DNA from 3 places in the Neobacillus sp. MER 74 genome. Region 3 is predicted to be linked to each of the others. Evidence: predicted binding sites of a transcription regulator. Region 3 holds the regulator's gene; each other region holds the start of a gene.
What was found. Region 3 encodes Rex, which represses fermentation and respiration genes when NADH is low (regulators of the CRP and FNR family bind a similar motif). Its sites were predicted from a motif close to TTGTGAAATATTTCACAA; they were not measured.
Positions count from the first base shown of each region.

Region 1: a site for Rex is predicted at 6,357-6,374, ahead of M3610_RS09915 (formate/nitrite transporter family protein). Genes of this name have one in related genera too.
Region 2: a site for Rex is predicted at 2,085-2,102, ahead of M3610_RS03230 (YwiC-like family protein). Genes of this name have one in related genera too.

Region 1 covers NZ_JAMAUV010000004.1:269,249-279,800, reverse strand. The annotation lists gene M3610_RS09935 (hypothetical protein) at 1-1,243, shown strand, start outside; gene M3610_RS09930 (bifunctional metallophosphatase/5'-nucleotidase) at 1,298-3,055, opposite strand; gene M3610_RS09925 (alpha/beta fold hydrolase) at 3,220-4,257, opposite strand; gene M3610_RS09920 (VanW family protein) at 4,312-5,310, opposite strand; gene M3610_RS09915 (formate/nitrite transporter family protein) at 5,495-6,319, opposite strand; gene M3610_RS09910 (methylated-DNA--[protein]-cysteine S-methyltransferase) at 6,628-7,170, shown strand; gene M3610_RS09905 (2OG-Fe(II) oxygenase) at 7,160-7,873, shown strand; gene M3610_RS09900 (SpoIID/LytB domain-containing protein) at 8,250-10,439, opposite strand.
Region 2 covers NZ_JAMAUV010000001.1:654,436-664,987, forward strand. The annotation lists gene M3610_RS03220 (Crp/Fnr family transcriptional regulator) at 1-627, shown strand, start outside; gene M3610_RS03225 (hypothetical protein) at 715-885, opposite strand; gene M3610_RS03230 (YwiC-like family protein) at 1,300-2,028, opposite strand; gene mobB (molybdopterin-guanine dinucleotide biosynthesis protein B) at 2,164-2,697, opposite strand; gene M3610_RS03240 (molybdopterin molybdotransferase MoeA) at 2,685-3,950, opposite strand; gene ric (iron-sulfur cluster repair di-iron protein) at 4,188-4,883, shown strand; gene moaA (GTP 3',8-cyclase MoaA) at 4,950-5,966, opposite strand; gene M3610_RS03255 (Crp/Fnr family transcriptional regulator) at 6,251-6,949, shown strand; gene M3610_RS03260 (TIGR04053 family radical SAM/SPASM domain-containing protein) at 7,032-8,162, opposite strand; gene M3610_RS03265 (metal-sulfur cluster assembly factor) at 8,325-8,633, opposite strand; gene M3610_RS03270 (Cof-type HAD-IIB family hydrolase) at 8,916-9,728, shown strand; gene M3610_RS03275 (hypothetical protein) at 9,840-9,992, shown strand; gene M3610_RS03280 (DUF3813 domain-containing protein) at 9,995-10,180, shown strand; gene M3610_RS03285 (YitT family protein) at 10,230-10,552, opposite strand, start outside.
Region 3 covers NZ_JAMAUV010000030.1:504-11,055, forward strand. The annotation lists gene tsaE (tRNA (adenosine(37)-N6)-threonylcarbamoyltransferase complex ATPase subunit type 1 TsaE) at 65-520, shown strand; gene tsaB (tRNA (adenosine(37)-N6)-threonylcarbamoyltransferase complex dimerization subunit type 1 TsaB) at 517-1,215, shown strand; gene rimI (ribosomal protein S18-alanine N-acetyltransferase) at 1,237-1,686, shown strand; gene tsaD (tRNA (adenosine(37)-N6)-threonylcarbamoyltransferase complex transferase subunit TsaD) at 1,683-2,705, shown strand; gene M3610_RS25005 (hypothetical protein) at 2,955-3,149, opposite strand; gene M3610_RS25010 (ABC transporter ATP-binding protein) at 3,178-5,097, opposite strand; gene moaC (cyclic pyranopterin monophosphate synthase MoaC) at 5,275-5,772, shown strand; gene M3610_RS25020 (redox-sensing transcriptional repressor Rex) at 5,808-6,467, shown strand; gene M3610_RS25025 (sulfite exporter TauE/SafE family protein) at 6,674-7,426, shown strand; gene dcuS (DcuS/MalK family sensor histidine kinase) at 7,562-9,181, shown strand; gene M3610_RS25035 (response regulator) at 9,159-9,866, shown strand; gene M3610_RS25040 (2-hydroxycarboxylate transporter family protein) at 9,986-10,552, shown strand, end outside.

The sequences.
Region 1 (10,552 bases), on a different contig from region 3:
TAAAATGAAAAAAGCGTTTGGACAAGTTCCGAACACAAGCTATTATGAGCTTGGGAACCTGCAAATTCAAAAGCTGAACGATGACTATGTATATATTGCACCTGTGGAGTTTTCCGGATTTTTTAAATGGTGGAAAGGAAACAGTACACCTGGTTACTTTACCTTAAGTGCAACGGATTCTAGTGCGAATCCTAAATTCATCAAATCAGAAATGATATTTACCCCTTCCTCTTATTTTAATAAAAATATTGAGCGGCATATTCGTATGAAATATCCGAAGAAAATTTTCTTTGGCGGTGTTCAATTAGAAATTGACGAGAATGGAAAACCCTTTTACATCCGTACTTATGGGAAGTTTATTTCCGCCCGAAATGGATTTACAGCTAAAGGTCTGGTTGTCGTCGATTCTAAGAATGGTGCAATGAAAGATTATCCATTAGCAGATGTCCCGGAATTTATCGATGGCGCAGTTTCGCCAGAAGCCGTTAGTTTGCAAAACAGCTACTACGGGAATCTTGTTCATGGATTTTGGAATAGTGTCTTCGGTAAATCTGACGTGAAACTTCCATCAGATGAAGGCACGGAGTCAAATGTAAGCCCCATCTTTGATGAGAATGGACAGATGTACTATTTTACAGATTTCACTAGCCCGAAAGAAGGCGTCGATTCCATGCTCGGGTACTCGCTGACCAACTCACGAACAGGAAAAGCAACATTTTATACCGGAAACCCAGAGCAATCTTATATGGATTCACAAGGGGCATTGCAGATCATTGAGAAGAAATTTATTGAAAAGAAATGGCTTGGGCAAATGCCGATTCTCTACAATTTTTATGGTGAAGCCAGTTGGTTAACACCTGTATTAGACTCAAATGGTTTTCTGCAAAATTACTTCATTGTTTCTGCAGCGAATCCAGAAATCTCCGTATACGCCAGCACTCCTAATGAGGCCCTTAAGCAATATAAAACCGCCTTACAAAGGGGCAAAGGCACGGTAGACGGAAGCTCGAAAGCACAAGAAAAACAAATCACCGGTACAGTGATGAGAGTCTATAAGGAGAAAAACGGGGATTTCACCATTGTCTCCTTCTTATTAAACAACCGCCAAAACTTTATCATTTCTTCCGAAAAGGCTCCACTCGCTATCTACCTCAAAGAAGGGGATAAAGTTAACATTCGCTACCTCGACACAGGCGAAGACTTCCTTCCTGCCAAAGAGTTAGCAATCGAAGCCTTACAATAGGGAAACAAAAATAGGGTGTCAGGCACCAATTGGTGCCTGACACCCTATTTCTCTTTACTGAACCTTTTGAATACGATTTTGAATGCGATAAGTGAACGGTTTAGGCTGGGCTGAGATAAAGTTGACTAACGCATCCAGGTCATTAGGACCGACTTCTTTGTTTTGAGCTTGGGTAAATACAGTAAATCCGTCCCCGCCGCCAGAGAGGAAAATATTCGCTGTCACAGTATAAGATTTATTTGGATCGATTTCTGTGCCATCTGGCAATTTAATACTAACTATTCTTTGTCCGATTGGTTTATTCGCATCCCAAGAATACGTTAAACCAGAAATTTGCAGCATGTTTGTCTTGGTTGCACTCCATTGCTGGTTAAGCAAGTCACGAATCTGCTGCCCTGTCATCGTCATTTTTACAAGATCATTATTAAAGGGCTGAACGGTGTAAACTTCTCCCCAAGTTATTTCTCCAGGATCAATGTCAGCCCGAATTCCGCCAGGATTCATAAACGCGAATTCCGTTTTTAGCGCATTTCTTTGTGCATCGGCAATGAAACTCCCAAGGACAGACTCTCCATTCTCATTTTGTTTAGCTGTTAAACTTTCAGCTGTAGAGCCGATCACCCGATTAACGATGGGTCCCACTTTTGCTTCATAGCCCTCAATCATTTGTTTAATCTCTGGATCGGGCTTCATCCCCTCCTGGAACGTGGTGACAATCTCTGCTGATTTTGAGACTATCTCTTTTGTTTTTGGATCAATCTCAATATCCACATCCGAAAATGCAGTGCCATAGGAATACGATTGCACTACTAACTTATTATCGATGGTTGCATTCATATGGGCGTGATTATGTCCGCCAAAAATAATATCCACTTCATCGTCAACCCGATTGGCAATATCCACCAGCTGCCCAGTTGGATTCTCTCCATTTGGACCGGAAGTACCTGGGTTATGTGCTAAAACAATGATTGATCTTACACCTTGTTTTTTCAATTCGGCTACATTCCGATTGATTGCTTCTACTTCATCAGTGAACTTTAATCCGGCCACACCACTTGGGACAACTACTGTTGGCGTCTCGGTAGTAACAACACCGATAAAGCCAATCGGCATTCCATTTACTTTGATCACATGGTATGGAGGCAGGATTGTTTTTCCTGTTTTTTCATCGATTACATTCGCAACTATCCAAGGAAAATTTGAACCGGCAAATTTGCCGGTTTTCGGATGTGATCCACCCTTATTCAGGCGGAGCAGTTCCGTTACCCCTTCATCAAATTCATGATTACCAACAGTTCCGATATCAAAACCAAGTTTATTCAAGATTTCAATCGTCGGTTCATCCTGTAAAAGGGCAGAAACTGGCGGGCTGGCTCCAACCATGTCACCGTTTTGAATCAACAGTGTATTTTTGTTTTCTGCTTCACGCTGTTTTAAATAGGCGGCTAAATAATCTACCCGTCCAGCTGGTTTTCCGTTAACATTCCGGGTAACATTTAATTGCCCGTGCAAGTCATTTATACCTAACAATTGAATCGGAATGAAACGATTATTCGCCGCAGGCGCTTTTTTCTTTTTAGGCTTGTTCGTTTCCGGACGATTGGATTTGTGACCATGATAGCTTTCCGATAAGCCTTGTCCTTTTGCTTCCGGTGGCTTTTGTCTGCTTGCCTCTACAGACTGGGCTTGGCGTATCGAATGATCAAGGTTTTCTGATTCTCTAAGGTCCTTAGCAGCGACACTTAGATTTCCTAACCCTCCTGTTAATATAACGAGAGATAACGATATAAATGCTTTCTTAAACCATTCCATGCATGCAAATCCTCCTACTATCTAATAATTGAACCATGGTATTTTTTGTTTTCAATGGAAGGAATATGCACATCTACATATCATAATTTGAAAAAGCCCACTATTATGCTTCAACTTCATTGTTGAAGACAAAATTATGGGCTTTTTAAATCGTATTAATGTCGTTAAACGACCATCAATTCTGATAGTTTATTTGCGTATTTTATGACAAACTTTTCAATTTTCTTTGTATCGTCTGGGTGAAACATATGCCCAGAATTCTCATACCAAACCAATTCTTTGCCAAGCGGAGCATCAAGTTCCTGAAAAAATTGCTCAACTGGTCTACCGTATACATGAATATCTTTTGCCCCATGTAAAAAGGCCAGAGGGACTTCTATTCTTTTTGTTCTTTTAAAATCAACATGTGCAAAATCCTCCACTAATGCTTGGGTGTAGGTTAGTTTGTAGGAACTATAAAGTGTATGGAAGATATCTTTCATGGAGTATTCTGAACTATTTAAGAAAAGCTTTAAGCTGCCAAGGATGCCTGGGTGCTTCACGGTTTTACTTTCATAAACCATCGAATTATATTTTATCAGTGGCCTGCGGAAATCTGTCCATTGTTTCAATAACAAATATGGCGGGCGGCCTAATTCCTCTAATTTCTTCAGTGTTTTCCAATCTTTCGCTTTTTCGGCCCGAGCCTTTAACCAATCAAAACAAATCTGATCATTATCCTGCCAATTGATAATTTGCGATATGCCAAAATATGCGTGAAGTTTTTCTGGGTACCTGGATGCGATCGATAAACCGATAATCGTCCCCCAAGAATGGCCTGCTAAATAAACCTTCTCTTTTTTAAACCGACTTCTTAAGATATCGATTAAGTCATGACAATCCTGTATATATTGCTCAACTCGAAAGGACTCTTTAGGTGTATTTTTATGATAGGTTTTTCCAGCCCCCCGTTGGTCCCAAAACACCACCACGAAATGTTTAACAAGCTCCTTTGTAGAAATAGAAACAGCATAATCCTGGCCTCTTGAAACAACGCCCGGAACCGGCATACAGGGGCCGCCATGGAGAAACAACAACAAAGGCTTCGTTCCATCATTTCCCTGAATCAGAACAGAATGCTCTACTCCACCCAAGTTTATCTTGTCAACCAAGTCAATTCCCTCATCAGCAATCGTAAACTCTCGCTTCGAAAACAACCCCATAATTCACTCCCCCCTCTATTTATGTAGTAAATGCGCATGGTGTCAGGCACCATGTTATTGTTTCGCGATCAGAGCTTGGAAGGCTGCTGATGTTCTTACTTCAATGGTTAAGGCTCCTTTTTTGTAGATGGATTGGATGATAAAAGGTGCACCTGTCGTATTTTGAAATTTGAAGTCTGGGCCGCCATAGGAGACGGTGGCATCTCTGCCCGCAGGGACATAACCTACTGACAAGGAATGGTGATGTTTTTCAATATAACTAACACCTAATTGGTCCACTGAATTATACAGAGTGGAAGAAGTCTGGCAAATCCCCCCGCCAATACCATCGACTAATTGTTTATTCACGATTTCCTTTGCTTTTTGATATCCATGTTCGGCATCACTTGGCCCAACTGTCGTGTTAAAAGAGAAAATATCGCCGCTTCCCACAATAACATTATGGATTGCCTCTGCTGACAATTTGATATTTTTCGACCTTCCCACTACCCCACTGTTAAATCTGGTGGTATAGGTTGCAACGACCACTTCCCCTAATTGCTTCACATCTTCCGGCTTATACCCGCTCTCAGTCACATAAAGAGGCAGTTCCACATCTCCTCCCGCTGCCGATGCAGTTAACACCCTTTCAACCAACTCGGATTCTTCTAAAATAATTCTCGGTTTCCCTTTAATGATTTGACCGTTTGAGTCGATCTTATCGAGAACCATTCGTTGATCATAGCCAGGGGTAGTTTCCGTTCCTCTTGCCAATTCCTTTGCCCACTTTTCTAGTTCCTTTTTATACGCTTCGTTATTAGTTCCAAACCCCATGTCGGCTGGAAGAAAGGTTTTGATAATCGATTTCGTATTGGGGTCGATTACATTAACAGTAATAGGTTTTGGTTCTTCTTCCTTTTGGGGTTCTCCTTGAGGTGTTTGAACCGAATTTTGCTTTGGTTCTGTAACTTTTTCTTCAACCGCTTTTTCTTTCACTGATTTTTCTGTACAACCGGCCAATCCTAAAAAACTACAACTGACTAAAACTGCAATTAACCACGAGCTTTTTTTCATTTCCCCAACCTCTTATCCAATATTTTCATGCTTGATTTTGACTTCCAAATGAAGTCCATTCATTCTCCGATTTTATTCGAGATAACCTGTCAATATGATTGATAAGTGTTTCAAACATGAAAAAAGCCCCTATTAATTAGGAGCTATATATCATAAGAAATTATTTAATTTTCTGTATACTGGTTTATCTAATATTACTTTTCATTATAGGCTGAATCACTTTTGGTTCAGTTATAGTAAGTTCATTTTTCTTATAGGCATGCCAATAGGCCATTGCGATAAATACTGATCCGCCCACCGCATTTCCAAGAAAAACAGGGATAAAATTCTCTAAATAGGCTAACCAAGTAAAATGGCCTGCAAAAATCGCCGCAGGAATCACAAACATATTAGCAACCACGTGTTGAAAACCAATCGCGACAAAAGCCATCGTCGGAAACCAAATACCGGTAATTTTTCCGACCATATCATTTGCTCCATATGAAAGCCATACAGCCGTAGCCACGAGCCAATTACAGCCGATCCCTGAAATGAAAGCTTGGAGAAAAGTGGCTTCTAATTTATGGTCAGCAATACTAATCGTTCTTTCCAAAAATGGTCCTGTTTCCGTTAGTCCAACCAAATGTCCAAAAAAGTAAGCCACAAATAGGGCCCCGACAAAGTTACTAAACGTTACAAGGAACCAATTATAAATAACCTTCCTGGTACTAATCTTATTTGCCATACTTGCTATTGGAACTGCCATCATATTCCCAGTTAACAGTTCTCCACCAGCTAACAAGGTAAGGACAAGACCAATTGGAAAGACAGAGGCACCAATCAAGCTGCTTAATCCTTCTATATTTCCTGTAAGAGTTGCTGTTACACGGATGAAGAGTAAATAACCTAAAGCAATAAAGGCTCCTGCCTCAAAACCCAGGATCAATGTTCGTAGCAGCGGGTAATTTGCCTTTTTCACTCCATTCTCAATGGTAATTTCCATAATTTTTTCGGGTTTACTGTACCCCATCAGAAGGACTCCTTTTAAAAAACTAGATTCTTTTAGATTGTGAAATATTTAACATATTTATTTTATAACAAATTCTTCTAAAATCCTGTGAAAATTTCTTTAACTATTTTTTAGCGATTACATTTATCTTTGTATTCTTGCTTTTATACTCAAAATTACTTACTTCCCTCTTTTAATAGAGGTATACTGATATGGAGATAGGAGTAACAAATCCAACTCATTTCGCCACACTTTAAAAAAATAACAACCTTTACACCATCAGAATATCGTCAAATGAACAGAATTGAATAAAGAAAAGAGGGTTTATTATGGATAGAAAAATCATTTATTGGAGTTTATTTGTTCATGGCCCATGGGAAATGTATCTTGCAGCAACAACCCAAGGACTTTGTTATGTTGGATCAGACCATAAGGGCTTTGAGGAATTAAGGGACTGGGTGCAGAAAAAATTCCCACAGCACCAATTGGAACAAGACGATCAACGAATGCACATATATGCTGACCAATTCGCTGAATATTTTCAAGGAAAAAGGACGAAGTTTACTTTTCCAACCGATTTTTATGGAACTCCTTTTCAACAATCTGTTTGGAACGCATTAAATGAAATTCCTTACGGGTCTACCCATACTTACTCGGAAATCGCAGAAATCCTTCAAAAACCTAAGTCAGTTCGTGCAGTGGCCTCTGCCATCGGGGCCAACCCAATCTTAATTACGGTTCCCTGTCATCGGGTGATTGGAAAGAACGGAAAACTCACTGGATTTCGTGGCGGTTTGGAGATGAAGGAAAAACTGTTGGATTTTGAAAAAGCACCTTCCAACGCGAAGGGATTGAAAGCCCATGCCAAATAATATTTCTGACAGGGTTGAATCACTAAATTGGGATAAGTTGCATCACCTGCTAGAAATACAAGGATTTGCAAAGCTGCCCCCATTATTGGATCCGCTTCAATGCCAGGAAATGATTAAAACATACGATGATCCATCCAATTTCCGCAGCACGATAAATATGAAACGATACAGATTTGGGGAAGGAGAATACAAATACTACCAAGCGCCTCTCCCACCTTTACTACAACAACTCCGTACGGGTTTCTACCCAGAACTGGCAAAAGCAGCGAACCGCTGGTTGCAGCACCTTAGAAAAGATCAGATATATCCAGGAAGACTGTCCGAATTTCTCAACTATTGTCACGACAAGGGGCAAGTTCGGTCCACTCCGCTAATTCTGAAATATGAAACCGGTGGCTATAACTGTTTGCATCAGGATTTGTATGGTGAAGTTTACTTTCCATTCCAAGTATTATTTGTTCTAAATCAACGGGAGAAAGACTATACCGGTGGTGAGTCTATCCTTGTCGAACAAAGGCCTCGGGCCCAAAGCCGGGGACATGTGATTACACTTGAACAAGGTGAAGGCCTCATCTTCCCAACGAACTATCGTCCGATTGAAGGAACGCGCGGTTATTATAGGACTACTGTAAAACATGGAGTAAGTACCGTAACATCTGGTACGCGCTATGGCTTGGGGATAATTTTCCATGATGCAAAATAATTGCGAAAACCAACAATATCCTATATCTCGGGTTGGAGATCCATTATATGTAAAAAGGCAGAAGTCTCTAATTGAGGCTGTCGAGAAAGTCTCGATAGTCATTATTTTTTCACTGGAGCATTCCAAATATAAAGAGATTGCAACACACATAGCCAGGCTTGAAAAAGTGTGTTGCAATTAATTAGGTAGAGAATCCCCCTGTTGATTGGAGCGGAAGGTGCGAAGACTCCTGCGGGAGTACGGGTCTGGCGAGCCCGCGGAAAGCGAAGCACCTGGAGCGGAAATCAACAAGCCCAATCGCAGAATCATACATCAATAAAAAATTGCCGAGAAAAATAACGTTTCTCGACAATCTGAGGCAGAAGTCTCTGCCTTTTTATTTTATATATGATTTTGAAACATAACCTGTCGTTTTACCATATTTGATTTTATACCATGATCCTGTTGTGGAAACTATCGTTACGGTTTGATTTTTCTTTAACGATCCAATCACTTTGCCTTTAGTGGAGGCTGAGCTGCGGACATTCAGTCGAGTTACAGTCACTTTTCCCGTTTTCATTTTGACAACTTTTTTAACTTCGAAACTAGTTGTCACGCTCGAACGATTTTTACTTGTGTCCGTCGCAGATATTACAACCGAATATTTCCCATTACCTAATGATTTTGTATTGTATTCCTGATTAATGGTCCCTGCTTTTGTTTGGATATCTTTTTTCAAGTAGCTAAGGATTTTACCGGAATTGTTTTTAATATACACCGTTACCTTTGCGTTTTCGTTAGTTTTAAAAGTAATGTGGGCTTTATTATTTTTGTTATCTATGCTTGCTTTAACACTGCTGATTTTAGGTGCGGTCTTGTCTTTTTTTACCTCAAAAGATGGCAATGTCGAAGATCGATTATTACTCAAATCAACAGCAATAATTCCTGCATAATATTTTCCGTTAGCTAAAGAATAACTGTTATATTCTTTGGTAATCGTCCCTGCTCCTGTTAGTGCATCTTTTAATAAATAGGTGAAAATCTTGCCTTTGCTGTCCTTAAGATAAACTGTTACTTTTGCCTTTTCGTTCGTCTTAAAGCTAACAAATGTTTTATTTTTCAAATGATCGACATTTACTTTGACTTCACTAATCGTTGGAGCAGTTTGGTCTATAACTGGAGTCTTTGGCGTTTCCTGAACCGGTTTAACTGCCGCTAGTTCTTCAGTTGTACTAGTTTTCTGTTCTGATGGTTCTGGTTGTTCTTTGGTATCTGCTGCTTTCTGTTCGGTTGGTTCAGCTGGAGTTTCTACAACAGGCACAGGTCTGTCGCCATACTCTCTTACAATGGATGCACCATCGTAATAAAAGGCAAGAATCTGATTGTATTTTTGGCCTGCTTCGGCACGATTCTGTGCACCCCATTGACTTAACCCAACACCATGGCCGTCACCCAATCCGGAAACTGTAATGGTTCCGTTCGTATCTGCGATGTTTGAAACAAGATAACTAAACATCATCCGATTGCCGACCATTGCACGAATCTGTGAGGCTGCTACATTTTTATATTCTAATTTTTGCGGGATATAAGCGCCATTTTCGTCAATTTTATCTTTTGTTAAAAATTCAACCGTTATATTTCCCTTGGAAACACGACCGCCAGATGTTGGGGTGTGCAAGCTTAGTACAGGTATAGCTGTAATTTTAATTTCTTTTCCAGCATAGCCATGCGTGGCCATCCAAGCTTTTATCATATTAATAATGGTAGTATCTTTTTCTTTCATTTGACTCCATGTCAAATTAGCGGGATTAAATTGTTGTTTACTTATGGAGAATTTCCAAGCAGTTTTTGCATCATACGGATCTTCTTTAATCGTTAAATATGAGAGTGGCGAGGAACCCCAGACATTGGCATTTGATTCTGTTTTCCCGCCATTACTTGCAGAGAAAACGGCACTAACTAGCCGGCCATTTGCCTTTAGGACTTCCCCTTTTGTTTCATCCACTGCAGCTGTACTATTGGGATTCCAAGTATAACCACCATAAACTTGATAATTAATCGTATCATCAATGGTTACTGATTTATAAGTAAGCGCATAGGTTCTTGCCGCTATCGCTTGCGTTTTTAATGCTTCACGGTTCCAACTGGCATACATTTCAGAAGGGACAACACCTTTTAGGTAATCTTCCATGTAAATCTCGTTAATCGGACGAACATACTTTGAATTTTCAGGGACAAATTGAAATGAACCTAAATAATTCCGATTATTAATCGATAAATAATCGGTTTCTTTGGCAGGTTTGATTTTAACGTTATCTGAGGTAAATAACGGTGTGGTCCCATCTAGTATCGTTATGTTATTATTCTTATATTGTAATAGATAAGACTTTCCAGAAGTTAATCGCACGGTTGAATTCTCGACATAATAAACACCTGATGGTTTGATCGTTAACTCTGCTTTATTTCCGAGATTATTAACCAATTTCACTTTAATCTTGGGTTCTATGTTTTCGGCTGAGACACCACCTAATTTTATCATGTTACATACTATTAAAAAGGCCAAAAAGCCTGCAAAAAATTTTTTCAATATCATTCTCCATTCATAAAAGTATGAAGTTCATATAATAGCATACTTTATGAATCTATTAATAAACAACATGATAATATTGGTAAGTCATAAGTCCCATAGTTTTGTAAAAA
Region 2 (10,552 bases), on a different contig from region 3:
AAAGTTGAAAAAGGGAATTTTTTATTTCAGGAAGGTTCTACTGCTGATGAATTGTACATAGTACAAAGTGGAATTCTTCAAATCAGCAAAATCATTCCTGATGGAAGGGAACTCACTCTGAGAATGTGCTCGAGTGGTGATTTTGTCGGTGAATTAAATTTATTTTCTCCTTCTTCCAGATATTTATTAAGTGCTCGTGTCGTAGAGAGTGGAGAGGTAGCCGTTATTATGAAAGACACACTTGAAGAAAGACTATCACAAAACCAATCACTTTCATTTGAGTTCATCAAGTGGATGAGCCAACAATACCGAAAGACCCAAACAAAGTTCCGCGATTTGGTACTTCACGGAAAAAAAGGGGCTTTGTACTCCACACTTATTCGAATTACCAATAGTTATGGTATCAAGACCAATAAAGGAATACTTATCGAGCTGCCGCTTACCAATCAAGAGTTGGCCAATTTTTGCGGTACTTCACGGGAAGTTGTCAATCGCTTGTTAAGCGATTTACGAAAGAACGGAATTGTATCCATTGAAAAGGGCATGATTACCATTCATGATTTAGACTATTTAAAAAGGGAAATCGATTGTGAGGACTGTCCAATAGAAATCTGTAAAGTGGATTAGGAATTCTTTAAGCAAAAAAATCGGTCATTTGACCGATTTTCAGGTTATCGAAACTTTCGATAGCCTTTTTATTTTAATATTTAGGCTTTACGACAAGTCTGTTGATTTCCACTCCAGGTGCTTCGCTTTCCGCGGGCGTGCCGGCGAGCCTCCTCGTCGCTGCGCTCCTGCGGGGTCTCCCCTGCCCCGTACTCCCGCAGGAGTCTTCGCACCTTCCGCTCCAATCAACAGTTGTAGTAATAAAGATCTAAAACTCAATAAATAATAATTCAATTTTTAAGCCAAAAGAATATAACCAAATTGAATATGAATATGTCTTTAATGATGAATGAACAGGTTCTCCTTACTGTAGCTTTCAAAAGTATAATAAAGATTGCAAAATTTGGCTAGGGTAGCAAAAGTGTGTGGCAATGCTTGGGTTGACTTGACACCCTGTTGATTGGAGCGGAGGACACTCGACTCCTGCGGGATATAGAGGTCACTGGAGACCCCGCAGGCGCCAATGCGCCGAGGAGGCTCCAGGACCTCCCCGCGGAAAGCGAGTGCCCGGAGCGGAAATCAACAGGCCCAATAGCAGGGACAAAATCAAAAAATTGTTTCAGATAAAGAAAAAAAATAGCCGAGAAAAGTTCCCTTTCTCGACAATCTGAATTGGTCATTTGACCGATTTTTTTATGTTAATATGCTTAGTTGGATGGCTGATATCGTAAAGAATACTGCTGAATTAATAATTTCGTAAATGCCAATTTGTTTTGGGGATAAGGACCTGCCGTAAAAACCAATTGCTCTTAGTAAACTAGGGATAAATGCTAAAGCAACTATCCAGACACCAAAACCGAAGCAAGAAATGATTAACACAATATGGTAAAACCATGAAATCCATTTAAATTGAGTGTTCTTCTTTTCCCTAATCATTGTTTTTACATAAAAGGTACAACCAACAAAAAATAGAACCGATGTTAAAAAGGTGAAAATAAGTGTCTCGAAATTTATTTCTCCATCTGTTAAAAAACTGCTTGCTAATCCGGCAATTGAAAAGGCAAAAACCGCACTGAGATCATTCATAAACGCCCGGTCTTGATTCTTTGAAGTATAAATAGCATTAATTATAAAAAACGGCAGCATCAGAAGGCCAAAATATATTATTGTCGGTCTTTCCAACAAAGGAAAAAGTAAAAATAGCAGCGAGGGAATCATGTATAAAAGAGTCCATTTAGTATAAAAAGTGAGTTTTTTCCTTTTACATAAAAGGAGCATCGGATAGGTTGCCAAGTACAATAAGAGCCAGCCGATGAAAAACGGGATATGTTGCCAAATAAATCCTCCATTAATAACACCAAGCCAAAAAGGGATGATTAACATTGCCCATGCACCATGTTGTTTCGGTAAAAATAACTTCATTATTTTCACTCCTTTATCCTAACTAGCCTAAATATAAGCTAGCTAAGCAAAAAAATATGTGAAACACATCACATATTTCCCCCAAAAAAGAAGGCTTTCGCCTTCTCTTTGTGACATTTTCTTAACTATTTTGATCTATTTTTTGACAAGTTCTTGAAGTAATTTCAAAGTCCAAGTTATCGCCCTTTTATCATCAATATGAAAACAAGGAATATTGGTTTTCAACTTGATTACCTTTTCCATTTTATCTTTCCAGTATACAATAGCAGCAATATTGGAAACGCTTTTTAATAAAGAAAAGTCATTCTCATCTCTTAATAAAAGCAACTTTGGAAAAGCCTCTAGTTTGTAGCCTTCGATTAAAATCACATCTGGCTGAAAAAACTTCATCAATTCTATCTGGTCTTCAAGTGAATAATAATGGTTCTCGGCTTGGAGGAGCAAACTTCCATCTCCTTCGACGATTGATGCAATTGCTCCTGCCTTTATATGTTTTTCTGTATCTTTCAGAGGTAGATAGTCTGGTCTGCCACCATGTCCGTGGTGCTTTATGGTAACTGTTTTTACCCCATTTTCTGTTAAAAGATTAATCAACTTTGAAGTAATTGTTGTCTTTCCACTATTTTGATACCCGACCACTTGAAAGATGACAGGAGTTACCAAGGCCATTCACTGCCAACTTGATCTTCAAGCAGCAGAACATCTACTTCACTGCCAGCAGCATAGCCTCTGGTTCCGCCCGGAAGAATCATCAAGGAATTAGCTCCAGAAAGGCTCATAATGATGTTAGACTTGTCCAGCCCACTCGGTGTGGCCTTAAGTCTTCCCGCATCGATAAATGTTGAACTTCGAACAAACCTAGTGAATGGATTTGCTTTAGGAAAATCCACTTCTAAAAGAGCTTTTTCAATTCGAAGATGCGGTTTTTCTGAAAATAGCATTCTTCGGATGATGGGACGGGCAAACAATTCGAACCCTACATAACATGCTGATGGATTTCCCGAAAGCCCAAATAGAAGTTTGCGATTATACTGTGCCACCGTCGTCACACTTCCAGGCCGCATGGCAACTTTATTAAAGAAAACCTCCGCACCAAGCTTTTCATAAATAGCAGGCAGATAATCAAAATCACCCACTGAAACCCCGCCGGTTGTAATTAACAAGTCAACATCGTTTAATGCATTTTTCACTGCTTCAAAGCAAGTTTCAAACTCATCCGGAAGTTTGCCTAAATAGCGGACAATCCCTCCTGCTCTTTCAATTTGCGCTGCAATCATATGGGAATTACTGTTTCGAATTTTCCCAGGAACTAGGGGCTCGTTCACCTCTAATAATTCCGTCCCTGTGGCAAATAAACCTACAAGAGGTTTTTTTGCAACGGATACACGGTCATATCCAAATGTCGCAAGCATGGCTTGTATCCCTGGATTGATCAACGTCCCTTTTCTTACCAAAATTTCTCCTTGCCTAGCATCCTCTCCACTGAATGAAACATTATCGCCTTTTTTAAAGCTGCGTTTAATTGACATATAGGGAATTCCATTCTTTTCGTACCCCTGTGTAAGTTCGAACATAACCACTGCATCTGTACCCTCAGGCATCATCGCTCCAGTCATAATTCTTACAGCTTGGAATGCACCAATTACTTTTTTTGAAACCATGCCAGCACCAATATGATCGACAACTTCAAACTCAACAATATTCGTTTGTGAGGCATCACAAGTATCGATTGACCTGACAGCAAAGCCATCGTAGGGAGCCCGATCAAAATGAGGAACATCGCTTGTCGCTATTAAATCCTCAGATAAAAAGCGGCCATAGCTTTCATTTATTGAAATCAGTTCGGTTACACCCGGTAATTGATATTCCATAATTTTTTGGACAGCTTCCCCAACGGGTATTGGTTTTCTTCTTTCAAACAAAATCATCAACTCCTGCCTTAACCATATTTATTTTTGATATGTATCATTAATCATTGAATATTCATTATAAGCTTATTAGAAACTTAGAAACATATCAAATGTCACAATTCAAAGGAATTCAGACATAAAAATGTAAATCATATCGAATGTGTGATTTAGGTCACCAAATTTTTTGCTTTTTTACATTATGATTATCGTAGATTTACTCAACAGGATTTTTTTAAGGAGGAATATACGATGAGTTTCACTATTACTGCAAATTCATTAGTTAAAGATATTGTAAATGAATTACCAAAAACAAGTGATGTGTTTAAAAAGAACAGGATTGATTTTTGCTGTGGAGGGAACATTCCACTAGCAACTGCTGTTTCTCAAAATAATCTTAATCTCGATACTTTATTAGCGGAATTAAAAGAAGTATTTGAAACATATGAAAATGCCGAAAAAGACGTTGATGTTTGGACTAACTCTGATTCAACTACAATAATTAATCATGTCATCTCCAATTACCATCGTGTATCAGAAGAGGAACTAACGATGCTTAGTCCGTATGTAACAAAAGTATCACGTGTACACGGTGATAACCACCCCGAATTATTACAGGTGAATGAACTCTTTTATGAATTTAAAAAAGAATTGATGGAACATATGGCAAAAGAGGAAGCTGTTGTATTTCCTTTAATTAAGCAGCTGGCCGATGGAACGGTTGAGAACCGAGAAGAAGCTATTGAAATGATTGTTGAATTAGAAAAAGAACATGACCATGCCGGAGAAATTTTAAGGAAAATTCGTGCTGTTACATCTGACTTTACTCTTCCTTTGGATGCTTGTGGTACGTATCGTCTTGTTTATGCCCGTTTAGAAGCATTAGAAGGATTAACTTTTATGCATGTGCATCTTGAAAACAACATTCTATTTCCTAGATATATTTGATGATAAAAACAGTCTGTATCCCAGGCTGTTTTTCATTTGAAAAAACTCTCTTCTGATGAAGAGAGTTTAACCGCCAATATAAGACATTTCTATTTTTTTACGATTTTTGTACGTTTCGGCAGTTCTTTCGTCTGAATATCGATCATCTCGACCATTCCAAATCGCAGTTACTCGTTCCCGGATTTCTGCATCCGTGGCACCATTTCTCATAAAGTTACGAATATCATGCCCATTCCCATTAAACAAACATGTAAAAATCTGACCATTCGCTGATAAACGAGACCGTGTACAACTTGTGCAAAAAGATTCAGACACAGAAGTAATGAATCCCACATTCACATCTTTATCTTTATAACGATATAGTTTCGCCACTTCCCCATAATAGGCAGGGTCTACTGGCTCGAGCTCAAATCGTCCTTTTAATAGATAATAAATCTGTTTCTTAGTAATGACATCATCCATCTTCCAGCCATTTGTAGAGCCAACATCCATATATTCGATATAACGCAACTCCAGTCCATTCTCTTTGCAATATTCTGCCATAGGAATGATTTCAGTATCATTCAAGCCTTTCTTTACAACCATATTAATTTTGACCCCAAGCCCAGCTTGTTTGGCAGCTTCAATGCCCTCCAATACAGGTCCAGTGGCTACCCCGCGCCCGTTAATTTCCCCAAACAATTCATCATTTAAAGTATCAAGGCTGACATTAACACGTTTAAGACCGGCATTCTTTAACTCTTTTGCCAATTTTGGCAAGAGTACACCGTTTGTCGTTAATCCGATATCATGTAAATCCTCAATTGCGGATAATTTCTTAACAAGAATAGGTAAATCTTTCCGAAGAAGAGGCTCCCCTCCTGTTAAACGAATTTTTTCCACTCCCAAACTTACAAATATTTTCGCAAGGCGTTCAATCTCTTCATATGACAGCAAAGCGCTTTTTGGAAGAAATTCAAAATCAGGCCCGAACTGGTCTGCTGGCATACAGTACTGGCAGCGGAAATTGCATCGATCGATGACAGAAATTCTTAAGTCATGCAAGGGTCTATTTAATTTATCTTTAATAATGGTTTTTTCCATTAATCTCAACTCCATTATTTTTAAGGAACCTGTTTTTAGTGTATCAGTCATTCGTAGAAAAGACTGTTACATTATTCACTATGACAATACTTATAATTATATAAGTCTTATCTTAGCAGAAGTTTGCGTATCTAGAAATACTTTTAGGTCCTTATAAGTTTTCACTATATTGTCATTGTTTACTTCTATTTTATGCCTTCTAATAGGATAAAATATTATTAACAAACAAATCATGAAGATTTCAAAATAGATGGTTATTAAAATGATGCGTAGAGGTGAAACCGATGACAATACCAATGAAACCAACTCATTCCATTGAAATAAAAGAATTACTTAGATTTGCAGATCGGAAATTTAAAAGTGAAAGAGGAAGCTTTTTATTTCAAGAAGGAATGGTTGCTGAAGAACTTTATATTATCATTTCTGGAAAAGTTCAAATTAGTAAAATCACATCAGATGGTCGTGAACTTTCGTTAAGAATTTGTGGAGAAAATGATATTTGCGGAGAATTAACCCTATTTACGGATAATCCTAAGTATTTATTGAGTGCAATGGTTCTTGAAGAAGGAGAAGTTGCTGCAATAAAAAAAGATGTCATTGAAAGCGAAATTTTTCAAAATAGTAAACTTGCCTTTGAATTCATGAAATGGATGAGTGATCATTTCCGTAAAACGCAAACAAAGTTTCGCGATCTTGTCCTAAATGGGAAACGCGGGGCACTATTTTCAACTCTTATCCGAATGACAAATAGTTATGGTATTCAAAAAGATAACGGAATTCTAATTGATCTTCCGCTTACAAACCAAGAACTGGCTAATTTCTGCGGTACATCCCGTGAAAGTACAAACCGGATTCTAAGTGAACTAAAAAAGGATAAAATCATTTCTGTTAAAAAAGGAAAAATATCCATTTTGGATTTACAATACTTAAAAAATGAAATCGATTGTGAAAATTGTTCGGCAGTCTATTGCAATATTGAATAGTATGGATGCCGTCTTTTTTTATTTTCCATAACATTACAGACAAGGCTGTCTCATTATAATCGGCCAGCCTTGTCCTATTTATCTAATTATCCTGAACTTGCTTCTCTCTTAATGCTTTTGGAATATAAACGCAGAATGGCTCGCTTTCTAGATAATCTCCTGTCATCGCATAGGCCCTTGACCTTGACCCTCCGCACACATGACGGAATTCACAAACACCGCATTTTCCTTTAAAGAGGTCAGGGTTCCTTAGTGATTTAAATATTGGTGATTCACGGTAAATTTCTGCCAACGGGGTTTCACGAATATTCCCCGCTTTCACTGGTAATAGTCCACTTGGATATACATCTCCAATATGGGAGATAAACACAAAACCGTTACCATCATTAACACCTTTTGGAGCCCGTCCCAATCCGTCAATGGAACCTGTTAATCCTTTTTCTGTTAAAGCACTTAAATACTCGATATCATCGGTTGTTTCTTTCGCTTCACGCATTTTCTGTTGAATCACAACCCGTCGGTAGTGCATTGCCTCTGTCGTTTTGATATCAAAAGAAACGCGCTTACTTAAATCGTATAACCATCTAAAAACTTTTTCATGTTGAACAGGAGAAATCATATCCGATTCTTGACCTCTTCCTGTTGGAACTAGGAAAAAGACACTCCAAAGCACACAGCCAAATTCCTCTACCATTTTTGCCATTTCATCAAGGTAGTCAATATTGTAACGGGAAATTACCGTATTAATTTGAATAGGTAATCCTACTTCATGCAAATATTTTATTTTTTCCATGGTAAGGTCGAAGGAACCTGCAGTTCCCCTAAAATGATCATGAATCTCAGCTTTAGGACCATCGATACTAAATGCCCAACGTGCTAGACCGACTTCTTTCGCCTTCTCAATAGCTTCTTTGGTTACATTCGGTGTCGCACTTGGCGTCATTGATACCCGTACACCTTTTTCAACTGCATATTTTGCAATTTCAAAAACATCTTCTCTCATCAACGGGTCCCCGCCTGTAAAAACAAGCATTGGATTGTTCATTTCATATATTTGATCAATTAATTTTTTTCCTTCTTCTAACGATAGTTCACGTGGATCTCTTCTATACTGGGCATCCGCACGGCAGTGCAGGCACTTTAATTGGCATGCTCTAGTGAGTTCCCAAATAACGATAAATGGGTCTTTATTAAAATCTCGGCTAAAATTCATATTGAATATGCCTCCTAATACTGGCTTTTAATCAGATAGCCTTATTTAAATGTATTATAAAGGTGGTTATGTTCGAAAAAAGTGAACTTTCTCACATTCCATGCAAATAAATATGTCTAAAAAATGAAGAATAAAAAAAACAGCAGAAAATTCTGCTGTTTTCTAGCGAATACCTAAGGCAATTTTCGCATAACGTGACATCATATCTTTATTCCAAGGAGGATTGAAAACAATATTTACTTCAACCTCTTTTATTTCTGGGATATCAGCCAATGCTCGTTTAACTTGGTCCACAATCGTACCCGCAAGCGGGCAGCCCATTGATGTTAATGTCATCGTAATGGTTACGTTCCCTTCTTCATCCATTTCCGTATCATATACTAACCCTAAGTTTACGATATCTACTCCTAGTTCAGGGTCAATAACTAACTCTAACGCACCCAATATATTCTCTTTTAGTTCTTCATTCATTTTTCTTTCACTCCTCAAATGTCTTTGACCTAAAATTATTATAGCAAATATCTTTGATATCATTAAAATTGAGACTTCATAAAAAAAAGTATATAGTTTTTTTATACCTTTTGGTGTGAATTTTTTTACAGTTTCGTTATAAACTTGTTAACATAGTGAATATAGAAATAATAAGGGTCCTTGGAGTATGAAAATTCTTTATTAGCAGTGTATCATGAATATAAAATTTTTCCTAAAGCACCATTTATATTAGCGATGAAATTAATATTAGAAGGAGTTCTTATGGCAAATAGACACTTAATTGCATTAGATTTAGATGGAACTTTATTGAAAGATGATAAGACGATATCTTTAAAAACAAAAGAAATTATTAAAAAGGCAAGAGAATTAGGTCATATCGTCATGATTGCAACGGGGCGGCCTTTTCGTTCCTGCGAGATGTACTATCGTGAATTGAATTTAGACACACCGATTGTTAATTTTAATGGTGCGTTTATGCATTACCCCGGAAAGCCAAACTGGGGCTATCACCAACCACTAGATATCAAGGTTGCACATGAAATTGTTGAAGCGTGCAGGAGCTTTCATTTTCATAATATTATCGCTGAAGTAATTGATGATGTGTATTTCCACTATCATGATGAAAAGCTTTTAGACATTTTTAATTTTGGAAATCCTAACATTACTACCGGAGATTTAGCAGAATATTTAAAGGAATCACCAACAAGTTTGTTAATTCATACAGATGAAGATCAGCTAAAAACCATTCGCGATCATTTATCTGCAGTCCATGCGGAAGTGATTGATCACCGTAGTTGGGCAGCACCTTGGCATGTGGTTGAGATTATTAAAGTTGGCTTAAACAAGGCTGTCGGGCTAAAAAAAGCGTCTGATTACTTTGGCATTCCTGCCGAGCGGGTTATTGCGTTTGGCGACGAAGACAACGACTTAGAAATGCTTGAATATGCCGGTCACGGAATTGCGATGGGAAATGCCATTGATAAGGTAAAAAACATTGCCAATCATGTTACCTTAAGCAATGAAGAAGATGGAGTGGGTAAATATTTGGCAGATTTGTTAAATATAAAATTTTAACCCCCTTCGCCATTGTTTACCTAAATGAACATCCCCATTTTGGTACATACTATTTTTTGAGGCAGCGATGCTGTTTCAAAAAGAAGCCTTGAGCATATTGGAGGGATTCGAATGGGTAAACGAAACAAATCAAAACGCTTTGTCCAGCAAGGAGCGGATACGGTCAGTAAACATGCGGAGCGTATTCCCTATCACATGACCTATGCTGAAGCGGAAGCTCAGAAGATGGCCAATGTGCAAGAATCCTCGCTTGGAGGAATATAATCATGGGAAACCAATTGTTCCAAGAAGCACGAAGATTTGTTGAAATGGCAAACTCAGCCAACCCTGCTGAACTTGATTCTGCTGTGGCGAAAGCGAAAAATGCATTAAGTTCTGCTTATGCAAATTCCACTGTAGCAGAGCAGGCACAGCTCCAACAAATGCAACAAGAGCTTGATCAACTGTCTTAACAGAAAAGCGGAAAGAGGAAGCGCTAATAAGGTGCTTCCTCTTTTCACTTTACTCTTTTCTAAAGAATCCGTAGATATTAGTGGTTTGAATAATATTTGTAAATGCGTTGGGATCTACTTCCTTAAGGATTCTTTCCAAATCAAACAGTTCGTATCGTGTAATGACGATCATTAACATTTCTCTCGCTTCGTTTGAAAATGCCCCTTTGGCAGGAAGGATTGTAATTCCTCTTACAAGTTTTTCTTGTATGGCTTTTTTCATTACATCCGCCTTTTTTGTAATAATCATTGCCGTAAGTTTTGCATGCCTAGTATGGATAGCGTCAATCACTCTTGTCGAAGTATATAATGTTACAAGCGTATAAAGAGCTT
Region 3 (10,552 bases):
TTTTGCAGATAAATAAGGTAAAATGAAGATATGTGCTACGATGTTAAAATAAAAAGGTGATCGAATGAAACAATATGAACGTATGACAACGGATTCTGAGGAGACTTCTCAGTTTGCCGAAAGATTGGCTGGACTCTTAAAACCGGGAGATGTCATTGCACTGGAAGGTGATTTAGGTGCAGGAAAAACAACTTTCACAAAGGGGTTGGCTAAAGGCTTAGAAATTAAGAAAACCGTTAATAGCCCGACATTTACCATTATTAAAGAATATAAAGGAAACCTGCCATTATATCATATGGATGTCTACCGGGTGGCAGATGCATTTGAAGACCTGGGGTTTGATGAGTACTTTGAAGGAGATGGAGTAACGGTAGTAGAATGGGCACATTTAATTGGGGAGCAGCTTCCCGAGGAAAGACTGACCATCTACTTGTATCGTGAAGAAGGGGATCAAAGAAGAATGGTTTTCGCCCCGAGAGGAAAAAGATATGAGCAATTATGTAAGGAGATTTTTTCATGACGATATTAGCGATTGATACTTCTAACTATGCCTTAGGAGTAGCGCTTATTGAAGAGAATCAAGTACTTGGAGAATATATAACCAATTTAAAAAAGAACCATTCTGTTCGGATTATGCCTGCTATTCAAACACTGATGAAGGATTGTGAGCGGGTGCCTGCAGATTTAACGAAGATTGTCGTAGCCAAGGGGCCAGGCTCTTATACAGGAGTTAGAATTGGGGTAACTATTGCTAAAACGTTAGCATGGACCCTAAACATTCCACTTGTCGGTATTTCCAGCCTTGAAATTCTAGCATCAGGTGTCAGCCGTTATTTTGATGGCTATGTTTCGCCTCTCTTTGATGCTAGAAGGGGACAAGTATATACGGGATTATACCAAAATCATGGCAGTGAATTCCTAACAGTTAAAGAGGATCGCTTGGTCATGTTAGCCGATTGGGCAGAGTCTCTAAAAGGAGCCGGTAAATCTATATTATTTATCGGAAATGATTTATTACTCCATCAAGCAACAATCGCTGACCATTTGGAATCACAGGCTGTTTTTGCAGCGATCACAGAACATAATCCTCGTCCATCAGAGCTTGCCCTTCTTGGCAAGGATAAACCTGGAGAGGACATACATTCTTTTGTCCCAAATTATATTCGTTTAGCTGAGGCTGAAGCGAAATGGTTAGAAGCGAAAGGAAAAATATGAAATGGATAGGAATAGAGAGTTATGGTAGATTCATTTGTTTTTCGTAATATGAGGGAAGAGGATATTGATCAGATCTTAGAAGTAGAGCATGCATCTTTTACGACCCCATGGAGTCGTGAAGCTTTCTATAATGAATTACACAATAATCGATTTGCTGTTTATATCGTTTTAGAAGAAAATAATAAAATTCTTGGATACTGCGGAGCGTGGATTGTCATTGACGAGGCCCATGTGACGAATGTAGCAATCTTGCCTGAATATAGGGGCCGGAAGCTGGGGGAAGCTATATTGCAAAAAATGATGTCAGTAGCCCGGGAGATGGGAGCAAAGACCATGACACTTGAAGTACGTGTGACCAATCATGTGGCACAGTCTCTTTATCGAAAGCTAGGCTTTCAAAATGGAGGAATCCGTAAAAATTATTATTCAGATAATCAGGAAGATGGTTTAGTGATGTGGGTAAATTTATGATAAAAGATCAATGGATTATGGGAATTGAAACAAGTTGTGATGAAACGGCTGTCGCAATCATTAAAAACGGCCGTGAGATTGTGGCAAATGTTGTGGCATCTCAAATTGAAAGTCATAAACGTTTTGGTGGTGTTGTGCCAGAGATTGCTTCCCGCCACCATGTTGAACAAATCACCATTGTTACCGAGGAAGCCTTAAAGCAAGCTAATATTTCGTTTGCTGAGATTGATGCGATTGCTGTCACAGAGGGCCCTGGGCTGGTCGGTGCCCTTTTAATTGGGGTAAATGCCGCGAAAGCATTAGCTTTTGCTGAGAACAAACCACTCGTTCCTGTTCACCATATTGCCGGCCATATTTATGCAAATCGGCTGGTAACCGAAATGAAATTCCCGCTCCTCGCTCTTGTCGTTTCTGGCGGGCATACAGAACTGGTGTATATGAAGGAACATGGCCATTTTGAAGTGATTGGGGAAACTAGAGATGATGCTGCAGGGGAAGCCTACGATAAGGTAGCCCGCACATTAAATATGCCGTACCCTGGAGGCCCTCATATTGACCGCCTGGCTCAGTCTGGAAATCCGACGATTAACTTACCTCGGGCATGGCTGGAGGAAGGCTCCTATGATTTTAGTTTTAGTGGTTTAAAATCCGCTGTTATTAATACGGTCCATAATGCGGAGCAACGAGGTGAGGTGATCGCCCCTGAAGACCTAGCTGCAAGTTTTCAAGAAAGCGTCATTGAAGTTTTAGTCACAAAAACAGAAAGAGCGGTCACAGAATACGGCGTAGAGCAAGTATTGGTAGCGGGCGGGGTTGCAGCGAATAAAGGACTTAGACAGGCGTTAGAGAAGGTTTTTTCCAAGAAACCTGGGATTGAATTAGTCATCCCGCCATTATCACTATGTACAGATAATGCAGCAATGATCGCTGCTGCTGGAAGTGTGATGTTTGAAAAGGGAATTCGAGCAAATTTGACGTTAAACGCCAATCCTGGATTAGATATTGAATTATATAATTAGAAACTCTTCTGGATAAGAAGAGTTTTTTTGTTGATAAGAATTTTTGAACTTCCATCAAAATAATCTTAAATGTGGATAAGTGGATTGTTTTCTGTGTATAATGTGGATAAGTGGGATAGTTATTGTGGATATTGTGGAAAACTAAAAATATCATTGGGAATACTCTGTTCACAATGTGAATAAGCTTGTGGAAAAGTGAATAATTTTTTTAAAAGGTGTTTATATCGAATGTTGTCGATATATGTCTTATTATAAAGAAGGCTGTGTTAAACTTGTCTGTTGATTTCTGTTCCAGGCACAAGCGGTTCGCGGGCGTGCCCGGGAGCCTCCTCGTCGCTTTGCTCCTGCGGGGTATCCCCTGCCCCGTACTCCCACAGGAGTCTTCGTGCCTGGAACGAAGAGCAACAGAGTGCCAAAATCAACATTAACCTTTAACACAGCCAAAAAGAAAAAACCAAGCACTGCTCGGTTTTTACTCTGCCAATTCCGCCCATGCTTCCATTAGTTGCTCGAGTTCAGCCTTGGCTTTTTCATTTTTTATGTTGATTTCTAATACTCTTTCATGATTTTGAAAGATATCTGGATCACATAACTGCTGTTCGAATTCCTGAATTTGCTCTTCCAGTTCTTCAATTCTTTGTTCCACTTCTTCTAATTTCCGTTTTCGCTGACGTTCTTGTTTCTTGCTTTCCTTATCCTGTTGATAAGTATTTTTCTCAAATGCTTCCATTTGTGCAGACCCTTTTTGAATATCCGCCAGCGCCAGGGCAGCAAGCTCCTCCTGCTCCAATTTCTTCTCTACATAATAATCATAATCCCCTAAATACTCTGTACTGCCATGGCGGCTCAGTTCCAAGACCTTTGTGGCAATTCGGTTAATAAAGTACCTGTCATGGGAGACAAAAAGAATTGTGCCAGGGTAATCGATTAATGCATTCTCAAGAACTTCCTTGCTATCTAAATCCAAATGGTTGGTGGGCTCATCTAAAATTAGAACATTGGCTTTTTCCAACATAAGCTTAGCTAAAGCAAGTCGAGCTTTCTCCCCGCCGCTTAAAGTGGAGACAATTTTTAAGACATCATCACCGGAAAATAAGAAATTACCAAGAACCGTTCGAATCTCTTTTTCGTTTTTTAACGGGTAATCATCCCAGAGTTCATTCAAAACACGCTTATTGGAAGTTAATTCAGCCTGTTCCTGATCGTAATATCCGATGGAAAGGTTTGTTCCATAGAGAATGGTTCCGTCTAGGGCAGGAAGCTTTTTAATAATTGTTTTTAATAAGGTTGATTTACCAATTCCATTTGGGCCAACTAAGGCAATGCTTTCTCCTTTATAGGCACGAAATGAAATGGCTTCTGAGACCTTTTCGCCCTGATAACCGACAGCAAGGGAATCGACCGTTAACACGTCATTGCCGCTTTGTTTTTCAATTTCAAACGAGAAGTTTGCCGATTTTTCATCTCCTAAGGGGCGGTCCATCAGTTCCATCTTCTCTAACTTTTTGCGGCGGCTTTGGGCTCGTTTGGTCGTTGATGCACGTGCCAAATTCCGGTTGATAAAATCCTGAAGATCTGCCACCTCTTGCTGTTGCTTTTCAAAAAGCTTTAAATCACGCTCATAATTGGCCGCTTTTTGATCTAGGTAGGCACTATAGTTGCCTGTGAATCGTTGAATTTGCTTGCGGGACACTTCATATACCTGCGTAACCACCTTATCTAAAAAATAGCGGTCATGGGAAACAATCAAAATGGCCCCGTGATAACTTTGTAAATATTGCTCCAGCCAGGACAGGGTATCAATATCAAGATGGTTGGTCGGCTCGTCCAATATTAAGATATCAGGCTTAGTTAATAGCAGTTTACCAAGGGCAAGACGCGTTTTCTGTCCGCCGCTTAAACTTGATATCATCAAGGATTTATCAGGGAAATTTAACCCATGGAGTACAGAACGGAGCTCTGCCTCGTATTGATATCCACCCTGCTCCTTAAATTTCACTTGAAGATGGTCGTACTCTTTTAGGATTCTCTCGTATCTTCCAGTATCATCAAATACATTAGGATCGGCCATTTGCTCTTCAAGGGCCCGAAGTGACTTTTCCATTAAACGCAGCGGTTCAAATACAGTCAACATCTCGTCCCATATCGACAAAGTGGACTCTAAACCAGTATTTTGGGCTAAATAGCCAATCATTACTTCTTTTGGTTTGATGATTTCACCGCCATCATGTGACAAGTGGCCAGCAATAATCTTCAATAATGTTGATTTTCCTGCCCCGTTGCGACCAACTAGAGCCACACGGTCTCGAGTTTGTAATTCTAATTTAATATTCGATAAAATTAGGTCAGCACCATAATATTTTTGTAGTTGATTAACCTGTAACAAAATCATTCTTTTTCACCTCTATTACATAGGTTTAGTGTACCTTATTCCCCGTATATCGGCAATAAACTGAGGCGCAGATTAGGTGGATGAAGGTGTTAAATCGGCAAAAACCTTGAATTTCGTTCAAAGTTTCACAGACAGATAAGGAAAAATAGTGTATGATTTGAAGGGAGGATTATTTATATGGCAGAATTAACGCATTTTAATGAAGAAGGCCGAGCAAAAATGGTCGATGTCAGTGATAAGCCAGAAACAGCACGGACGGCACTTGCTCATTCCAGTATTACAGTTAGGAAAGAAATTTACGATAGAATTACGAATCACGCGATAAAAAAAGGTGATGTCTTAGCAGTGGCACAGGTAGCTGCGGTCATGGCAGCAAAGAAGACGTGGGATTTGATTCCGATGTGTCATCCGATCCCCTTAACGGGGGTTAATATATCTTTTTCCTGGGAGCAGGACACAGAAGAGAATTATCGCTTAAATATATCGGCAGCCGTTAAAACCAAGGGGAATACAGGTGTAGAAATGGAAGCGTTAACAGCTGCGTCAGCATGCGCTTTAACGGTTTATGATATGTGTAAAGCTGTTGATAAAGGTATGGTGATTGGCCCTACATATCTTGTCGAAAAAACAGGCGGTAAAAATGGTGATTTTAAGAGAAACGAAAAAGTTAAATGATTTTTAACTAAATTATCCATGGGGTGTGGGAGATTATGAGTAATGAAACAATGAAAATACCACAGGCGACAGCCAAACGGCTGCCCCTTTATTACCGATTTCTTAAAAACCTGCATTCTTCCGGTAAGCAAAGGGTTTCATCAGCCGAACTAAGTGAAGCCGTAAAGGTCGACTCAGCCACGATTCGCCGCGATTTTTCTTATTTCGGAGCTTTAGGAAAAAAAGGTTATGGGTATAATGTCAATTATTTGATTTCCTTCTTTCGTAAAACCTTGGACCAGGATGAATTAACAAAGGTTGCTTTAATAGGGGTAGGGAATCTGGGCACAGCATTTTTAAACTATAATTTTTTAAAGAATAATAACACGAAAATAGAATGTGCCTTTGATGTGGATCCAGAAAAAATGGGAACGAAAATTCGCGAGGTCCCGGTTTATCAAATGGATGAATTGGAGAAGGTTTTATCTGAGGGAGGTATATCCGTTGCGATATTAACGGTTCCAGCCCCAGTTGCACAGATGATTACTGATCGACTTGTGAGTGCAAATATAAAGGGAATATTAAACTTTACGCCAGCACGCTTAAATGTTCCCCCGCAAATTAGAGTCCATCATATTGACTTAGCAGTGGAACTGCAATCGCTTGTTTATTTTTTAAAGCATTATCCGACGGTGGAATTAGAGGAAGAAGAATAGTAATTTAGTTAAGAGCTTTTCACAACATTTGTGGAGAGCTCTTTTGTATGCTTCATACCCTGCTTTTTTTAATTACATAATCTATCAAAATACTGAGGGCTGGACTAAGATGTAGGTAGTTTATTTGCAAGCGATTACTATCGGGATTATAGATCACACATTCCCTAGAGTGACATCTAGGGTTTTTGCAATTGGAGGGGATGAAGTTGGCGGTCGTGCTGACTATGTTTGTACTTGGGGTATTATTAGGATTTGTCGGAGCAGGAGGTTCTGGCTTTATTATTGCCATTTTAACAGTGGTTTTTGGAGTTCCCATCCATGTCGCTTTAGGGACATCTTTAGCTGCCATGGTGTTTACTACCTTGTCAGGTGCGTACAGTCATTTTCGACAAGGAAATATTTCGATTAAAACGGGTCTAATTGTCGGAGGCTTTGGGTCGATTGCTTCCTATTTTGGTTCAAAGCTAGCTGGTTTGATTCCCATCCATTCCTTGCATTGGTTAACCGCAGGGATGTTGTTTCTATCCGCTTTGATCTTGGTCGTACGATTGTTTATCGTTCAAAAAATTAAGGCAAACTATAAAAAAGACGAACCGAGCAACCTTCTTCTCATTAAGAAAGCAGCGCTAGTCGGTTTGGTTACCGGGTTGTTGTCTGGGACATTTGGGATTGGTGCTGCACCGTTCATTCAAATCGGACTGCTTTTAATCTTGGGACTTACGCTTAAACAATCTGTGGGTACAACCATGCTTGTTATTCTGCCCATCGCTTTAGCAGGGGGAGCTGGCTATTATTTTCAAGGATACTTGAACTTCCCATTGTTATTTGAAGTGGTGGCAGGAACCATGATTGGTTCTTATGTCGGGGCCAAGTTTACGGACTTTGCACCTCAGCCCGTGTTAAAAAGTGCGATGGTCCTGACCCCTATTTTAGCAGGAGCCATATTACTGATAAGTTAAAGAAAGCTTCCAATGCTGCAAAGTTCTGTCATAGCAAGCTTTGCAGCTTTTTTGCGTTTACTTACCTGAATGATTACATTGTCATCAAGGGATGATCAAGATGGTGCCTGACACCCGGCACAGCTGGAGGGAAATATGAGAAGGGGCAGATGGAGTTTAAAATCAGTAATTATTGTATTCGTTTGTGTAGTGGTTACTTTTTCGCTGTTGATAACGGATTTACTTATAAGTTCCAGAATTGCTTCAGAGACGGAAAAGAATCAGGCGGAGCAAGCAAGAAGTGTAGCTCGCATGGTTGCACATAGTCCGCTTGTGATTGAGGCGATGAGTGGGAAACGCGATGAAAAGGACATTCAAAGCTATGCAAATGAAATGAGGAAAGTTACAAATGTTTACTTTATTGTCGTGATGGATATGAATGCCATTCGAAAATCCCACCCCGACAGTAATAAAATAGGGTTGCCATTCAGGGGTGGAGATGAAGGACCTGTTTTAAAAGGAAGAGAGCATGCGTCAATATCAAAGGGATCGCTGGGACCTTCATTACGCTCTTTTACACCCATTAAGGACGAAAAAGGGAAACAAATCGGGGCAGTGGCCGTTGGGATTTCGCTGGATAATGTGGAAAAGGCCGTCAAAAAGAGCCGAACTGGGATCTATATTGGAACCCTGATCGGTCTATTAATCGGTGTTCTTGGGGCTGTTATTTTAGCTAGATATATCAAAAAAATCTTACTTGGGCTTGAGCCGTTTGCGATCGCAAAATTATTAGAAGAAAGAAGCGCTATGCTTCAATCCGTCAGAGAAGGAATTGTCGCGGTTGATCAAGAGTCAAAGATAACACTTGTCAACCGAGCTGCTTTAAAGATGTTTCACAAGGCAGGACTGCCGGATAATCCGATGGGGGTAAATATAGAAAGGTATTTGTCTACCACGCGCTTAAAAGATCTCTTACAAACGGGTAAAGCTGAATTGGATGAAGAACAGAATTTAAATGGAATGACCATTTTAACTAATCGAGTCCCTGTTATTGTTGGGAATAAGGTCGTAGGGGCCATTGCAACTTTTCGCGATAAAACAGAAATACAAGTACTCGCCGAAGAACTGACTGGAGTGAGAACTTACGCCGATGCACTTCGAGCCCAGGCACACGAATATATGAATAAGCTTCATGTTATTTTAGGGATGGTCCATACAGGGTATTATGAAAAAGTTGTTGAATACATCAATGAAACGGTTAATCATCGCAATAACGAAATTGGCTTTGTGACCAAAAAAATAAAGGACCCTGTATTAGCAGGCTTTTTAATTGGAAAGTTAAGTTATGCAAGGGAATCGGGGACAGAGTTATCAGTTTTGTGTGAACAACCAATTCCTCAACCCGAGGATTCTGATATAACACATGAACTGATTACGATTTTAGGTAATTTAATTGATAATGCGATTATGGCTGTGAGCGGTTGTCCACTCAAAAAAGTAACAGTTTCCCTTGATTATGCAGATGATATTTTAACAATTGAAGTAAAAGATACCGGAAAAGGGATGAGTGAAGAAATACAAAACCAAATTTTCAACAAAGGATTCTCCACAAAAGGCGAAAATAGAGGATTAGGATTGTATCTCGTTTCGCAGGCGGTTAAAAAGTTGGACGGGGATTTAATTCTATCATCAAAGCCTGAAAAAGGGACCGTTTTCGCCGTGTATATACCATATGATGGGGAGGGGGACAGAAATGATCCGAGTGATGATCGTTGATGACGATCCAATGGTGGCTGAATTCAATAAACGCTATCTTGAGCAGGTCCCTGGATTTAAATTGATGGCAATGGCTGCATCTGTAGATGAGGCGATTATGAAATTGGAAAAGCTAGAAATAGATCTTATCTTGCTTGATATATTTATGCCGGGGAAACTAGGTTTAGAGCTGTTAACCTACCTCCGCGAAAATGAGAAAGAGACCGATGTAATTATTATTTCAGCAGCGTCAGACATGGAGCGGATTAAAAAAGCCTTGAGGTACGGAGCTGTAGATTATTTAATTAAACCTTTTGAATTTGACCGATTTAGCAGAGCGTTAGTTGACTATAAGAACCAAACAGAGATTATTCAGACACAACATGTAATTAATCAAGACGTACTGGACCAGCAGATCCTGCACCGAGAGGAAAAGTCTCTTATCGAAGACCTCCCGAAAGGATTGACAAAAGACACCTTAAAACAAATTTGGGAAGCCATTCAGGAATTAAAAAATGCTCCGTTTTCAACAGAGGACGTTGTAAAGGTGGTCGGCATTTCTCGGGTATCGGTTCGTAAGTATTTAAACTTTTTAAAGGAAATCGGAATTCTTGATGTGAAGGTAATTTACGGTACCGTCGGCAGACCTGTATACCAGCATGAATATAATCAAATGAAAGAACATCTAATCAAAGCCTTTTTGTAAGCAGCCGAAAACTGCTTACTTTTTTTATTTACAAAAATCTTATTAAATTTACATAAACTATGAAAGCGTTTCAATCGGGAATATGATAGAGACATAAATTTAATAGGGGGATGGAATTTATGGAACCAGTTAGAAAATTGCAACCGCTTACGGTTGTTTCAGGGGAAAAGGAAGAAAAGAAAGGTTTTTTAGGTAAAATTGGCAGTATGAAGATAGGGGTTATTCCACTGCCGCTTTATATCGTTATCGCAGCTGTTGTCTACTTTTCAGCTGTCTATAAATTGCTTCCAGCTGACATGATTGGCGGCTTTGCCATCATTATTGTTATGGGGATTTTACTTGGTGACCTTGGTATGAAGATTCCGGTCTTGAAGGATATTGGCGGTCCGGCAATTCTAGCACTGTTGGTCCCATCTATATTAGTCTATTTTAGTGTGATTAACACAACTGGAATGAATGCGGTTACGCAATTAATGAAAACATCAAATTTCCTTTATCTATATATCTCTGTTTTAGTAGTCGGAAGTATTCTTGGGATGAATCGGAGAGTCTTAATTCAAGGTTTCACACGAATGTTTATCCCGCTTATTTTTGGAACCATTGCTTCTGTTATCGTAGGGGTTCTTGTTGGATTGCTTTTTGGTTATGACATGAAACACACCTTATTCTATATTGTGGTTCCCATT